Regions from separate parts of the Paraburkholderia sp. BR10923 genome, predicted to be linked through region 2. Evidence: riboswitches for the same ligand, from Rfam matches in the RefSeq annotation. Region 2 holds a riboswitch; the other holds the start of a gene.
The links. Region 2 has a riboswitch for thiamine pyrophosphate ahead of thiC (phosphomethylpyrimidine synthase ThiC). Riboswitches for the same ligand answer to the same signal wherever they lie in the genome.
Positions count from the first base shown of each region.

Region 1 (7,592 bases), on a different contig from region 2:
CCCATCTTGCGGCGCAGCGCGTAAAGGCCTTCGCGCGTCTGCCCGCCGATGTCCTGGCCATGGAACAGCACCTGGCCGCGTTGCGCGCGCACGAGGCCGCCGATCAACCGCAGCACCGTGGTCTTGCCGCAACCCGAGCCGCCCATGACCGCGACGACCTGACCGCGGCGAAAGCGCAGATTCAGATTCGACAGGACGAGCCGGTCGCCGTAACCGAAGTCGACGTCGCGCAGCTCGAGTATGGTCTCGGGGGAGGAAGGCACCAAACTGACAATCCTTTTACACGGAAGGCCGAATTATAGGGCCATCATGCAAAAGCTGCCTTGAGGTGCCCCGTTCCTTGACTATGCCTGACGATTATTGCGTAAACGTGTGTTGCAGCGCAGAAACCGCGGCGGCTGGGTCGGCCGCTTCGGTGACCGCGCGCACCACCGCCGCGCAGCCGACGCCGGTCGCGAGCACCTCCGGCAGCACCTGCAGATCGATCCCGCCGATCGCGACGAGCGGCACCACACCGTCGAGCAGCCGCACATAGCGTGCGAGGCGTCGCAAGCCCTGCGGCGCGGTCGGCATGACCTTGGTCGTGGTCGGGAACACCGCGCCCAATGCAATGTAACTCGGACGAAAATGCAGCGCCTTCAGCATCTCGTAGAAGCCGTGCGTGGACAAGCCCAGACGGATGCCCGCGTCGGCCAGCGCGGACAGATCCGCTGTATGAACGTCTTCCTGGCCGAGGTGCACGCCGTACGCGCCCGCCTCGAGCGCCGCCTGCCAATGATCGTTGATGAACACCTGCGCGTCGTGCGCGCGGCCGGCGACCACACAGCGGGCGATCTCGCGCTTCAGTTCGTCGGCGGGTTCGGCCGACTTGCGGCGCAACTGCACCGTCTTCACGCCGTAGCCGACCACCCGTTCGACCCAGTCCGCGGTCGGCAGTACCGGATACAGGCCGAGCTTGTCGGGGCAGCGCGGGAACGCCTTGGCGGGTGCCAGCGGCAGATCGGCAAGGCGCGGAAAGCGGCCGAGGTCGGACGGGAAAGCGTCGTCGGCGCGGGTCTCGTCGCCGTCGCGCCACGCGAGCGCGAGCACCAGCGCGTCGTGCGGATCGAAACCGCAGTCGAGGAACGCGGCCAGCGCGGGAATCCAGTCTTCCGCCAGATGGCCTTCGAGGCCGTATTTCTCACCGCCCAGATGCAGCGTCGCACGGTTTTCCGCAGCGACGATCACGCCCGCGCCCCGCGTCAGCCAGCGCGCGATCTGCTCGCCGTGCTGCTGCGCGTCGGCGATCACGATCAGGTCGCCACCGTTCGGTTCGTCCGGCGCGGTCAGGCAGATGCGCCACGGCGCGTGGGTCGGCGGCCAGTCGCCAAGCCGCGCGCGGATGCGCTCGGCGGCTTCGATGAGTTCGTCGGCCGTCGGCCAGAACAGATCGCGGTCCTTCAGCGTCAACGACTGCGTCATGCCGCACCTCCATCCTGATGCCAGAACGGCATGCCGACCACCGGCGTGCTCGCGTGCGCACTCTCGCGCTCGGCCATCGGGCCCGCGAGATACGCCTGCCGGCCCGCCTCGACGCCCAGCGCGAACGCGCGCGCCATCGCGTCGGGGTGCGTCGCCTGCGACACCGCCGTATTCAGCAGCACGCCGTCGAAGCCCCACTCCATCACCTGGGCCGCATGCGACGGCACGCCGAGCCCGGCATCGACGATCAGCGGCACGTCCGGCAGCCGCTCGCGCAATACGCGCAGCCCGTACGGATTGATCACGCCCTTGCCGGTGCCGATCGGCGCGCCCCACGGCATCAGCGCCTCGCAGCCGGCGTCGAGCAGACGGCGGCCGATCACCAGATCTTCGGTGCAGTACGGCAGCACCTTGAAGCCATCCTTGACGAGCCGCGCGGCGGCTTCGATCAGGCCGACCGGGTCGGGCTGCAGCGTGTAGTCGTCGCCGATCAGTTCGAGCTTGATCCACTCGGTCTCGAAGATTTCGCGCGCCATATGCGCGGTCGTCACCGCTTCACCGACGCTCAGGCAGCCCGCCGTATTCGGCAGCAGCGGCACGCCGTGGCGCTTGAGCAGATCGAAGAAGCCGGCTTCCGCGTTGCCCTCGTTCATCTGACGGCGCAGCGCGACGGTGACCATGCCGGGGCGCGCGGCGTCGATCGAATCGGACAGCGATTGCAGCGACGGGTAGCGCGACGTGCCGAGCAGCACGCGGCTTGCGAAAGTTTGACCGTATAGGGTCAGCGCGTCGGCGCTCTCGTGAGAAGTCATTTGCATCATCCTGGTTTGCCGTCGCGGCTAGAACCGACCGCGTGACGGCAATGGGTTTTCGGCGACGGTTGTTGCATTCGGTAAGCAGCAGGCTGGCGCGAGCGCGCTCAGCCGCCCGCGACCGGCTGCACGACGTCGAGCCGATCGCCCGTTTGCAGCGCGCGCGCCGCATGCTGCGCACGCGCGACGAAATCGCCGTTGAGCGCGACCGCGAACGGCGGACGCGCGCCAAAGGCGGCAAGCGCATCGGCGACAGTCGCGCCCTCGGGCAGCGACAACGGCTTCTGATTGATATGAATGTCCATGGTGTTCGAATACGGTTCAATCGATGGCGCAAGCGGCATCGCGTGCGGCACGTTTGCCGCTACGCTCAGGCCGGCTCATGCGCGAAATACTGTTGGAACAGCTCGCTCCAGCGTGCGTCGCGCCGCCAGCCGGCGAATGCGTCGGCGTCCCGGACGCGGCCGTCGAGCAGCGCGCTCGCGAAGCGCACGGCTTCGTCGGCGACTTCCGGCGCGATCATAAAGCCGTGCCGATACAGGCCGTTCACGCGCAACGTGCGCGCGCCGTCCCAAAGCAGCGCGGGACGGTGATCGGGCAAGGTCGGCCGGCACTGCGAATTCAGCTCGAGGATGCGCGCCTCGCCGAAGCCCGGATGCACCGAGAACGCCGCGCTCAGCAACTCGAGCGCCGAACGCACGCTGACGGGCGACATGTCCTCGCCCTCCACCTCGGTCGCGCCGATCACGTAGAGGCCGTTCTGCTTCGGCGCGATATACAGCGGGTAGCGCGGATGCAGCAGCCGCACCGGGCGAGTCAGCTGCAGGTGAGGTGCATGCACCCGCGCAACTTCACCGCGGATGCCGCGCAGCGTCGGCAGCACAGGCTTTGCGCCGAGCCCGCGGCAATCGATCGTGATACCGGCGTCGGGCAGCGACGCGTCGTCAATCGGCGTGTTCCAGTGCGTGTCGACGCCGCGCTCGGCAAGCCCCGCGGCGAGCGCGGACAGCACCTGGCGGTTGTCGAGCTGGCCCTCGCGCGGCAGTAGCCAGCCCTGACTGAAGCGGCCGGCCAACGCGGGTTCGGCGGCGCCGAGCTGCGCGCCCGAAAGCGCGACGAAGCCGCCGTCGAGCAACTCGGCCGGCGCGTTCGCGCGCACGCGGCGCTCGAACAGCGGCGCCTCCGTGCGATCCGCGTGATGCCAGACGACGAGCGTGCCGTTGCGCTGGAAAAACACCGGCTCCGGCAGTTCGGCGAGCACGCGCGGCCAATTTTCGAGCGAACTCGCACCGAGCCGCGTGATCAGCAGCTCGGCGCTGGCGGCTTCTGCCAGCGGCGCGAGCATCGCCGCGGCGACCCACGCGGCAGCTTGCGAGCCGGCGGCATCGCCGCGCTCATAGAGCGCCACGCGATGTCCGTCGCCCGCGAGGCGCCACGCGACCAGCCGGCCGCACAAACCGCCGCCGAGCACGGCGAAATCAGGTCGAGCGGAATGGCTCATCGCGCCCGCTCCGTTTGACAGCGGCGGGCGAAACCAAAGCGGCACGGCACGCCGGAGCCGGCGTGACGAAGAGAAAGATGCATGTCTGAAGAATAGGCGGTCATCGAGTCCTTTCCGTACGGCCAAAAACGCACGTACCCAGGACGAAACCGGCGGGTGAAGCCGGCCGGTCACGGCGTGTGCATGTGAGCTGCGCTCGCCGCCCGGCGGGGAATGGAAGACGGTTGCTTCCGGAAACTTCCCGCGCCGGTATTACCCGGATCGGGTGCAAAGGGTCTCTCTCAGCCTCGCCGCCCCGGCATGAAAATCATGCCGCCTGTGGGCGAAGCACCCCTGTTTCGTCGCAGGTCATTAGACCATAAAAGGCGCGGCGCCCGCAAACCAGCGGTCCGCCGTCGCTGCCGCGATTTTGATCTGGCACCGTCTAGCGAGATGGCGATGCGAAGCGGCCCGGCGCTCTGGCACAATGCCGTGACCGGTGCCGAAAAAACGCGGCGCGCGCGGCACTCGTGGCCGCATGCGTGGCGGCGGCATCCCGGCGGACGCCGGCCCCGAAAAATTAATTTTCGCTTAAGGGCGTCACGCCAGAATCGGGCGCCCGTCCGGACTCGCGTTCATCGAGCGCGAGGGCGCGATGCCCGGCCAGGTATCGCAGACCCGCCTCAGCCACGGCCTCGCAAAGGGCCGGCTGTCAGCGGGATCGCCCGACATGGGTCAACCAGATCGGACCCGTACGCCGCCGGAATGCACTTCGGGTCAGCACTTCATCAGGACGCTCATGACACCACATACTTCCGCCAGCCCCGCGCTGCCGTCCGACGAAAAGGTCTCCGCCTGGAGCCTGATCAAGCCTTACTGGGTTTCCGAGGAACGAGGCATCGCATGGGCGCTGCTCGTCGCGATCATCGTGATGAACCTGATCGTCGTCTGGATCAACGTGCGCTTGAACCGCTGGAGCGCAGACTTCTACAACGCGCTGCAGCAGAAGAACGTCCACGACTTCCCGCATCTGCTGATGATTTTTACCGGACTCGCGTTCGGCTTCATCATCCTCGCCGTGTATGGACGCTATCTGCGTCAGATGCTCGGCTTCCGCTGGCGCCAGTGGCTGACCACGCGCTACCTGAACGAGTGGCTCAACGACAGCGCGTTCTACCGCATCGAGCGCGACCGCCTCGCCGACAACCCCGACCAGCGGATCAGCGACGACCTGCAGTCGTTCGCGACCACCACGCTGTCGCTGACGCTCGATCTGCTGTCGACCGTCGTCACGCTGGTGTCGTTCATCACGATCCTGTGGACGCTCGCGGGCGCGCTGAGTATTTCGCTCGGCGGCATGCCGCTGCATATCCCCGGCTATATGGTTTGGGCCGCCGCGCTGTATGCGGTGGTCGGTTCGCTCGTTATGCAGAAGGTCGGCCATCCGCTCGTGTCGATCAACTATCAGGCGCAGAAAGTCGAGGCGGATTTCCGTTTCGGTCTGATCCGGCTGCGTGAGAACGCCGAGCAGATCGCGTTCTACAACGGCATGGAAACCGAGAAGACGAACGCGCGCACGTTGTTCGGCCGCATCCGCGACAACTGGTGGCAGGTGATGAAGTACACGAAGCGCCTGACCTTCGTGCTGAGCTTCTACGGCCAGATCGCGATCATTTTCCCGATCGTCGTCGCCGCGCCGCGCTACTTCGCGGGCGCATTCACGTTCGGCGTGCTGATGCAGATTTCGAGCGCGTTCGGCACCGTCAGCGATTCGTTCTCGTGGTTCATCAACAGTTATACGAGCCTCGTCGAATGGCGCGCGACCGTGAACCGGTTGCGCGAATTCAAGCGCGTCGTGCATTCGCCGCGTCTGAAGGAATCGGTGTCGCCGGCCACGGAACACGGCGGCATCAATCTGCATTTCGTCGACAGCAACTCGCTTACCACCGACAGCCTCACGCTCGCGCTGCCCAATGGCAACCCGCTGTCGCGCATCCGCGATATCGCGATCCGGCCGGGCTCGCGCTGGCTCGTGCGCGGTCCGTCGGGCGCCGGCAAGAGCACGCTGATGCGCGCGCTCGCGGGTCTGTGGCCATTCGGCGACGGCTCGATCGACGCGCCGGTGAACGCGCGCATGATGTTCATCCCACAGGTCAGCTACATGCCGATCGGCACGCTGAAGGCCGCGCTCGCGTATCCGTCGGCGGCGGACACCTATGGCGACGACGAATGCCGCGACGCGCTCATCACCTGCCATCTGTCGGAATACGCAGACCGTCTGCAGGAAACGGGGCATTGGACCCGCGTGCTGTCGCCGGGTGAGCAGCAGCGCTTCGCCGCCGCGCGCGTGCTGCTGCACAAGCCGGACTACCTGTTCCTCGACGAAGCGACCAGCGCGCTCGACGCGGAAAACGAGGCGCGGCTCTATCGACTGTTCACCGAGAGGCTGCCGAAGGCGGCGATCGTCAGCGTCGCGCATCGCGAATCGCTTGCTGCGTTCCATGACGAAACGCTCGACGTCGAGCGTTCGGCCGAAGCGATAGCGGCGTGAGCGACGCGCACAGCGTTCACTTCAATTAAGCGCACGACGCCGCCCCCGCGCGTCGTGCGCAACATCCGGAAAGACACGAGAAGAGTTCGGAAGCATTTGCGAAGCGCGCAAGCTGTTCCGCGCTTTGAAAATGCCCGCGAGCAGCGACGATAGTCGTACGGGCCGCGCCATGCGTCGGCCTTCGTTGACGTTAGTCACGTCTTTGATCGCAACCGCTCTCCGGACTTCTCGCCCATGTCATTCGCTCGCCGTGTTTCACCTCTGCTCCCGACTTTGCTCCCGCGCCTCGCGCTCGCCTGCGGCGCGGCGCTGCTCTTCACAAACACCGTCGACGCCGCGCAAACCGCCGAGCCGAACCAGCCTGCGGATATCTGCGCGGCGCTCACGCACATCGTCGATGCGAGCGATTTCCGGCAACTGCCGAACGAGACCGCCGCGCAACTGCCGGGCGTCTCCCATTCCGACGATTGCCGCGCTACCGCGCACGCGTACGACTGCCACTGGCGCGCGCACTGGCAAGCCGACGGCGTCATCAACGATCCGCTCGAAGAACTCGGCGCCGACATCGCCGCCTGCTTTCCGCGCGTCGTGCACGACGTCAACACACCGGTGCGCCAGCATTTCGTCGTGACCACCGACGCGCGCCGCGTGAACGTCACCGCGAGCGTGCAAGGCCAGAACGAACTGCGACTGCGCGTGACGCGCTGAGCGCGCGGCCGTCGCTGCTTTCGATGACCCAGCGAATCTTGTGACCGGGATCGGGCGCTGCCTCATGACCTCGCCGCCGACCGTGCGCGCGCCAGCCGCAACCAAGCCTTCGCGTCCGGGTCGGGTTGCCTCGCTGATAGCGCGGCGTCGCTGCGCCCTCGCCGCCTTCGCCGCGACGCTGACGCTCACGCTCGACGGCTGCGCATGGACGCTGATCCAGGCCGCCGACGCCAGCGGCTCCGTGATCCAGGCCGGCTACGCGATCGCGTCGAACTACTCGTCGCCGACCTTCGTCAACGGCCGGCCCGCCGATGTGCAGCACGTGTGCATCGAAGTGAATCCGACGGTGTCGGTCGGCGATTTCGTGCCGGCGCTGCAGCTCGCGCTCGAGCGGCGCGGCATTCGTTCGGACGTCTACAATCCGGGAACCTCGCCGGCCGGCTGCGAAGCGCGGCTCGTCTACAACGCCGCGATCGACTATGGGCGCCGCTCGTTCAGCGACGAATCCATCCAGTACCTGTCGATCATCGATCTGACACTGATCCAGAGCGGCCGCATTCTCGTCACCGCGCGCTATCAG
Region 1 is NZ_JBFPKO010000022.1:78,706-86,297, forward strand. It holds gene AB3X94_RS31270 (ABC transporter ATP-binding protein) at 1-263, opposite strand, end outside; gene thiE (thiamine phosphate synthase) at 358-1,461, opposite strand; gene AB3X94_RS31280 (thiazole synthase) at 1,458-2,273, opposite strand; gene thiS (sulfur carrier protein ThiS) at 2,381-2,578, opposite strand; gene AB3X94_RS31290 (FAD-dependent oxidoreductase) at 2,644-3,774, opposite strand; TPP riboswitch at 3,996-4,119, opposite strand; gene AB3X94_RS31295 (ABC transporter ATP-binding protein/permease) at 4,553-6,304, shown strand; gene AB3X94_RS31300 (hypothetical protein) at 6,539-7,012, shown strand; gene AB3X94_RS31305 (hypothetical protein) at 7,077-7,592, shown strand, end outside.
Region 1: it holds a riboswitch for thiamine pyrophosphate, as region 2 does, so the genes downstream of both, AB3X94_RS31290 (FAD-dependent oxidoreductase) here and thiC (phosphomethylpyrimidine synthase ThiC) in region 2, are expected to answer to the same signal.

Region 2 (7,592 bases):
GACACGATGCCGGTCATCCGGTTCGCGGTGAGCGGCACGTATTGCAGACGCACGCCCGCGTGGATCGTGAAGTAGTCGACGCCCTGCTCAGCCTGTTCAATGAGGGTGTCGCGGAAGATTTCCCACGTCAGATCTTCGGCCTTGCCGTTGACCTTTTCGAGCGCCTGGTAGATCGGCACCGTGCCGATCGGCACCGGGCTGTTGCGGATGATCCATTCGCGCGTTTCATGAATGTGCTTGCCGGTCGACAGATCCATCACCGTGTCGCCGCCCCAGCGGATCGCCCACGTCATCTTGTCGACTTCCTCGCCGATGGAGGAGGTCACCGCCGAGTTGCCGATGTTCGCATTGACCTTCACGAGGAAGTTGCGGCCGATGATCATCGGCTCGCTCTCCGGATGATTGATGTTGTTCGGGATGATCGCGCGGCCGCGCGCGATTTCCTCGCGCACGAATTCCGCGGTGATTTCGCTGAGACCGTTCGGACCGAACGCGCTCGCGCCGAATGCCTGGCCGGGGTGCTGGCGGCCCATCATCGCGGCGAGCTTCGCGCCGTTCGGGCCGCTCGCCTTCAAGGTCTCCAGATACTCGGCACGACGCTGGTTCTCGCGAATCGCGATGTATTCCATTTCCGGCGTGATGATGCCTTGCTTCGCGTAGTGCATCTGCGTCACGTTCTTGCCGGCGATCGCGCGGCGCGGCGTGCGATGCAGGCCCGGGAAACGCAGCTGCGCGGTGGCCGGATCGGCGGCGCGCTCGCGGCTGAAGCTGCTCGACAGACCGGTCAGCGGCTCGGTGTCGCCGCGCTCCTCGATCCACGCCTGACGCAGCGCGGGCAGACCCGCGCGGATGTCGATCTTCGCGTCCGGGTCGGAGTAGGGGCCCGACGTGTCGTACACGTAGATCGGCGGATTCTTTTCGCCGCCGAAGCTGTCGGGCGTGTCTGCCTGCGAGATTTCGCGCATCGGCACGCGGATGTCGGGGCGCGAGCCGGTCACGTAGACCTTGCGCGAATTCGGCAGCGGCGCGACGGCGGCCTCGTCCACATGGGCTTCGGCGGAAATAAACTTCGGATTGGCGTTCATGTAAGTCTCCGTACAAAGTGGGGCGGCTAAGCAGGAGACTGAGATGGAAGTGGTCGGAAATCGCTAAGAGGTGACGCTGTTGAGGCTGGTGCGAGATCCGTACGCTTCCCTGCGCTGGCATTATCCAGATCAGGTTCAAAGGGTATTTCTCACCCACGCAACACGGACCTCCAGCTCCGCGCTACGCAGGACCCCCGCGTTAGCAGCGCACACGATACACCGCCCGCCCGCGGTTTGGCAACCTGTCTGAGTGATTCAAAAAACTGGTCCAGATGAATCCAGACATCTCCTATGCTAATTTCGAGACCGCATCAGACAGGGCAATTTACAGCAATTGAACAGCCGGCTTACAGCGAAAAATCGTCGGCGGCTTCGGGCTGATACAGAATTTTGTCGATCTTGAGCACTTGCTGATCGCCGCTGGGTGGCGTAAAGCTGATGCTCTCGCCGCGGCGCGCGCCGAGCAGCGCGAGGCCAGCCGGCGAGAATACGTTCAGCCGCCCTTGCGCGAAATCGGCGTTGGGCGGATAGACGACGGTCCACGTCATTTGTTCGCCGCTCGCCGAATCGATCAGCGTTGCTTGCGAGTTCATCGTGACGACGTCGGCCGGGATGTCGTGCGAGTCGACGATTACCGCACGTTCGAGCACGTCGTCGAGCATGTGCTGCAGCTTGGCGTTGGCGGCCGCATGTTTCTCGAGGCGGGTCACGTCGAGTTCGGTCAGATAGCAGGTTTTGATCTTCTTCATCATCAGGACTCCGATAAGGCGGTGAAGGATGGCCGCGTGCGACGATCCCATGCGGGTGGTCGGCGGATGAGTGCGAATGGGAAAGCCCGGAGCCCGGCGACGCGGCCCCCGGATATCGGCAGGCTACGTCAGCGAGGGCGCCGGGCGGCGTGAAGCGGGAGCATTCGGGACGTCTCGCCGGTGCCGTGCGGCGCGACGCCCGCGCGCGCGCAGCCGCCTGCGCGGCATGGGCGCAAGCGGGCGAGAGCACGGAAAGTCGGACGACGCAGCGAAGTCACGGGCAAAACGACCAGGTGATGGGAATAGCGAACGGCAGGTTGCCGCGCAGCAAAACGTGAAGCCCGCGACACCAGCGACGAAAGCTTGATGTTAGCACGCTGTCTCGGGCACTTCCGTTGGCGACATCGCGCTCCGTCGATCGGCCGTCTTTGTGCGGTGCCAGAAGAAAGCGACCTGATCCGCATTGCGTTCAAGCCAGTCAAAGGATTGCCGTTAAACAAAGTGCAGCGAAGGCCGCACTCCAGCGAAGCGATTCGCGGGATGGCGCGAGAATGGCGCGACGCGATTCGCGCCGATTGACAGAGAGGTGCACATGAAAGCGGAAACAATGCGGTGGCGAACGTTCGGTCGCACAGCCGCGGTGGTGGCATTGCTTGCCGCGCCGCTGGCGGCGCCGGCGGCATCGGCGGTGACGGGCGGCGTGATCCGGTTCGTGGGGATGATCGTCGCACCGCCGCTGCAGATCAGCGCGGATACGGCGCCCACTGGCATCGCCGTCGATAGCGCGAGCGTGGCCGGTCAGCGCTTCTCGCGCACGGTGACGTTCAGCGCGCCGCCGGGCGTCGTCAGCGGGGCCGATGTCGCGCTCGAAGTGAACGGCGGTACGCAGTCGCGCGATCGGGTGGCAGCGCGTTTCGTCGATGGCGCCGGGCACGGCGTGCTGGCCCGCGACGGCCACTACGCGGTCGATCGCACGGGCGGGGTGCTGTCGCTGAACGCGCGGCGCACCGATACGGACACGCGCGTGACGGTAGTGGTCAGTTACGACTGAGTCGCGGCGAGCCTTGGCTCGCTACCCATGCCGGAAAAAAATTAAAAGAGGCTTGTCATAACCGGCCGCGCGGTTCGACAAACGTGCAGATTACGATCGGAGCACGTCATGTCGACCGCGCACAATCGCTCGCTACTTCAGCGCTTTGCGACTTTTTCCAGGGCCGCCGCCGGCCTCGCGCTCGTTGTGCTGAGCGCTTCGGGCATCCGTGCGGCCGATGCGGCCGGGCCCCTATGCGCGACGCACAGCCCCGCGCACCGGTTAGCGCTCGTCGAGCTGTACAGCAGCGAGGGCTGCGATAGCTGCCCGCCCGCCGACCGTTGGCTCGGTCAATGGAAAAGCAACGGCGTCGCCCACGGCATCGTGCCGCTCGCACTGCACGTCGACTACTGGAACAGCCTCGGCTGGAGCGACCGGTTTTCCCAGCATCGCTTCACCGAACGTCAGGAGACGCTGACGCATCTCGCGGGCGCGCACACGATCTATACGCCGGAAGTGTTCGTCGCGGGCCGCGAGTTGCGCGACTGGTCGCAACGCGACAGTTTCGAGCGCCGCATCGACGAGCTCGTCGCCGCACCCGCGCAGGCCAATGTCGCGCTCGCGCTGAGCCCGCGTGCGCCCGGCGCGTTCGATGTCGATGCGCAGTTCAGCACGACGGCAGCCGCCATCACGGGTCCGTCGAGCGCCTATGTTGCGGTCTACGAGAACGCGCTGACGACGCAGGTCGGCGCGGGCGAAAACCGCGGCGCGACGCTGCATCACGAACGGGTCGTCCGTGCCTGGTTCGGGCCCGTGCCACTCGTCGCCGGTCACGCGCGGATTCGTCAGGACATCGCTCTACGCGAAGCGAGCGTCGACGCGAAAGCCGATCCGATCGACAACGCCGCCGACCGCTTCGGCGTGGTCGCGTTCGTCGAAAACGACGCGAGCGGCGATGTGCTGCAAGCGGCCGATCTTCCCGCGTGCCGTTGATCGACATCGCACGCGCCGCATTCTCTACCGCTGCCCGAGGAGAGCCGCCATGTCCACACCCACACCGCACGCCTTGCGCCCCGGCGCGCCCTCCGCGCCAGCCGCACCCAAGCGCGGCGTCATTCACCCGCTGTGGCTGCGCATCACGCATTGGCTGAACGCGCTCGCGGCGATCGTGATGATGCTGTCGGGCTGGCGCATCTACGACGCGTCGCCGATCTTCACGGCGTTCAGCTTTCCGACCGCGATCACGCTGGGCGGCTGGCTCGGCGGCGCGCTGCAATGGCACTTCGCGGCGATGTGGCTGCTGGTGTTCAACGGCCTCGTGTATATCGCGCTGAATCTCGCGAGCGGGCGTTTCCTGCGCAAGTTCCTGCCGCTGACGCCGCGCGCGGTGCTGCGCGATTTCATCGCCGCGTTGCGCGGGAAGCTGTCGCACGACGATCTGCGCGTCTATAACGCGGTGCAGAAATTCGCCTACCTGTTCGCGATCGCCGATCTGATCGTGCTGGTGCTCTCGGGGCTCGCGATCTGGAAGTCGGTGCAGTTTCCGCTGCTGCGTGACCTGATGGGCGGCTACGACAACGCACGCGTCGTGCACTTCATCGCGATGTCGCTGCTGGCCGCGTTTCTTGCGGTGCATCTGGCGATGGTCGCGCTCGTGCCGCGGTCGTTGCTCGCGATGCTGCGCGGACGTTGAGCCGCGGCTGCTCACGGCCATCCCGATATTCACGCTCATCGACGCGCCACCCGAACCCCCTATGGATACCGAATCATGAACAAGCCGATCGACAAACCAGCAGACCAACCCACGCAGCGTGTTGGCCACACGCTCGACCGCGCATCGATCCTGCTCGATGTGAAGCGCGAACTCGCGATGCCGTCGCGCCGCCTGTTCGGCAAGCAGCTATTGACGCTCGGCGGTCTATCGATGCTGAGCGGCTGCTCGCTGACCGACGACGCTTCCGTGAACCGCTTCCTCACCGCCGTGTCGCGGCTGAACGATCGCGCCCAGGCCGCGCTGTTCGACCCCAAGCAGCTCGCGCCGACCTACACGGAAGCGCAGATCACGCGACCGTTTCCCTTCAACGCGTACTACGGCATCGACGACGTGCCGCACGTCGACGGCTCCGATTATCAGCTGAAGCTGAGCGGGCTCGTGACCGGCAAGCGCGTGTGGACGCTGCCCGAACTGTACGCGCTGCCGCATGCCGAGCAGATCACGCGGCATATCTGCGTCGAAGGCTGGAGCGCGATCGGCCGCTGGGGCGGCACGCCCTTCGGCGATTTTCTGCGGCGTGTCGGCGCGGATACGACGGCGAAGTACGTCGGCTTCAAATGCGCGGACGACTACTACGAAAGCATCGACATGCCGACCGCATTACATCCGCAAACGCTGCTGACGTTTTCTTACGACGGCGAGCGACTACCCGCGAAATACGGCTACCCGATGAAGCTGCGCATGCCGACCAAGCTCGGCTACAAGAATCCGAAGCACATCGTCGAGATATTCGTCACCAATACGTATCCCGGCGGCTATTGGGTCGACCAGGGCTACAACTGGTTCGGAGGCTCCTGACGCATGCGGGCGCACGCGCGGTTGCGGCAGCGGCTTCGGAAGCACGCCGGCACGGGCCGGTTTCGATTCATCCACCACCAACGGAGTCATCCCATGAAGAAGATTGCAATCACCACGATCGCACTGCTGATGCTGGCAAGCGGCGGCGCCGCATTCGCGCAGGCAAGCGGCGCGATGTCGAACGATGCGATGTCGAAAGACGCGATGTCGAAAGATTCGATGTCCAAAGACAGCATGTCGAAGGACAGCATGAAAAAGGACGCAATGAAACACGATTCGATGAAAAAGGGCGGCGGCGCGATGGGCATGAAGCACGAGGCGTCGGGCGCGATGGGCAACTGAGTCGGCGCCAGGGTGCTTAGCGATCCTGCCGATGCGCGGAGCATCGAACGGATTCGACACCGAATGCAAGCCGGGGATGCGTCCCCGGCTTTTCTGTTGCGGGAACACCAAAAAGTTACGATTCTGTCGCGCGGCGCACTCGGCGCTTACTGCATAATGCGTTGCGCGCCGTGGCTTTCGCCCGCGGCGTCGCCGCGCATCGCGGCCGCGTTGCATGGGGTCGTTTTGACCGATTCCGCCGCCACAGCCGTTTCTGGCGCTTCCTGCGCCGCCCATCGTCTTACTGTTCCACCGACATGTCCGCCAGCCTCACCCGTCAGACCGCATCGCCGATGCGGTGCCCGCCATCCCGTCCGAAAGGCATCGACGCAGGCGCGGCGCCTCGCGGGCATCGAGCGCAGCGCGCGGGTCGAGTGGCGACGGCGGGCTGAACGCATGTCGCTGCAACGCTCGGTTTTTTCTCCGTCTGGCTGGCCGCTGCGTCTGCCGCAGTCGCGCAAAGGGAGGGTCGCGCTCGCGCTTGCCGTCGTTTATCTGGTGTGGGGCTCGACCTATCTCGCCGTGCACGTCGCGCTCGGCTCGTTCCCGCCGCTGCTGATGTCGGGCTTGCGCAACCTGTTCGCCGGCATCGGTCTGTTCGTGTTCGCCGCGCGCCGCAAGCCGGTCTGGCCGAGCGTCGCCGAAATTCGCAACGCGGGCCTCGTCGGCACGATGCTGGTGGGTCTGTCGAGCGGCATGCTCGCGTACGGCATGCGCACGGTCGGCACCGGCACCGCGGCCGTGATGGTCGCGACCGTGCCGCTGTTCGCGACCGTGATCGCGGCCGTCGCCGGACAGAAGATCGGCCGCGGCGAATGGTTCGCGGTCGGGCTCGGGCTCGCCGGCATCGTGATTCTGAGTCACGGCGACAGCACGCCGGGCTCGGTGGGAGGCAGTCTCGCGATTCTGTGCGGCGCCCTGTTCTGGGCCGGCGGCGCGCATCTGGCCGGGGTGTTGAAGCTGCCGTCGGACCTGTTTCTATCGACCTCGCTGCAGATCGGCCTCGGCGGCGCGATCTCGACGCTGGTCGCGTGGGCGGCGGGCGAGCGGATGCTCGAGCTGCATTTCCTGCCGCTCGTCGCGTTCCTGTATCTGATGCTGATCGGCACGATGGCCGCGTTCGTCGCGTACGGTTATCTGATTCGCCACACGAGCCCGATCATCGCGAGCAGCTGCATGTACGTGAATCCGATCGTCGCGGTTGCATTGGGTGCGCTGCTGCTCGGCGAGCCGGTCACACGCTCGACGGTGATCGCGACGATCGTGATCCTGAGCAGCGTCGGTTTGTCGTTCTGGTTCGATTACCAGAAGAAGGGCAGCGCCTGAGCGCGGTCGGTTCTCGTCGAACCGCGCCGCCGTTGTCAAAGCGCCGCCGCCAGCTCTGCGCCCTCGCGGATCGCGCGCTTCGCATCGAGCTCGGTGGCGAGCTTCGCGCCGCCGATCACATGAAAACGCGGGCCGCCGCTGCCGTGCTTGCCATCGACGGTCGACGGCATTAGCTCGCGCAACGACTCCTGCCCCGCGCACACGACGATCGTATCGACGTCGAGCCATTCGTCGGCACCGTCTCGCGCGATCCTCAGACCGCGCGCGCTGATCTCCCGATACTCGACACCGCCTAGCATCTGCACGCCGTTCCTCGCGAGCGCCGCGCGATGCACCCAGCCCGACGTCTTGCCGAGCCCCGCGCCGAGCTTGCCGGCCTTGCGCTGCAATAGCCAGATCTGCCGCGCCGGTTGCGCGGCAACGGGTGGCTTCAGGCCGCCGCGCTCGCG
Region 2 is NZ_JBFPKO010000001.1:311,385-318,976, forward strand. It holds gene thiC (phosphomethylpyrimidine synthase ThiC) at 1-1,085, opposite strand, end outside; TPP riboswitch at 1,174-1,291, opposite strand; gene AB3X94_RS01430 (GreA/GreB family elongation factor) at 1,433-1,837, opposite strand; gene AB3X94_RS01435 (hypothetical protein) at 2,427-2,885, shown strand; gene AB3X94_RS01440 (DUF1223 domain-containing protein) at 2,994-3,857, shown strand; gene AB3X94_RS01445 (cytochrome b/b6 domain-containing protein) at 3,907-4,557, shown strand; gene AB3X94_RS01450 (molybdopterin-dependent oxidoreductase) at 4,633-5,436, shown strand; gene AB3X94_RS01455 (pentapeptide MXKDX repeat protein) at 5,530-5,778, shown strand; gene AB3X94_RS01460 (EamA family transporter) at 6,214-7,143, shown strand; gene AB3X94_RS01465 (FAD-dependent oxidoreductase) at 7,179-7,592, opposite strand, start outside.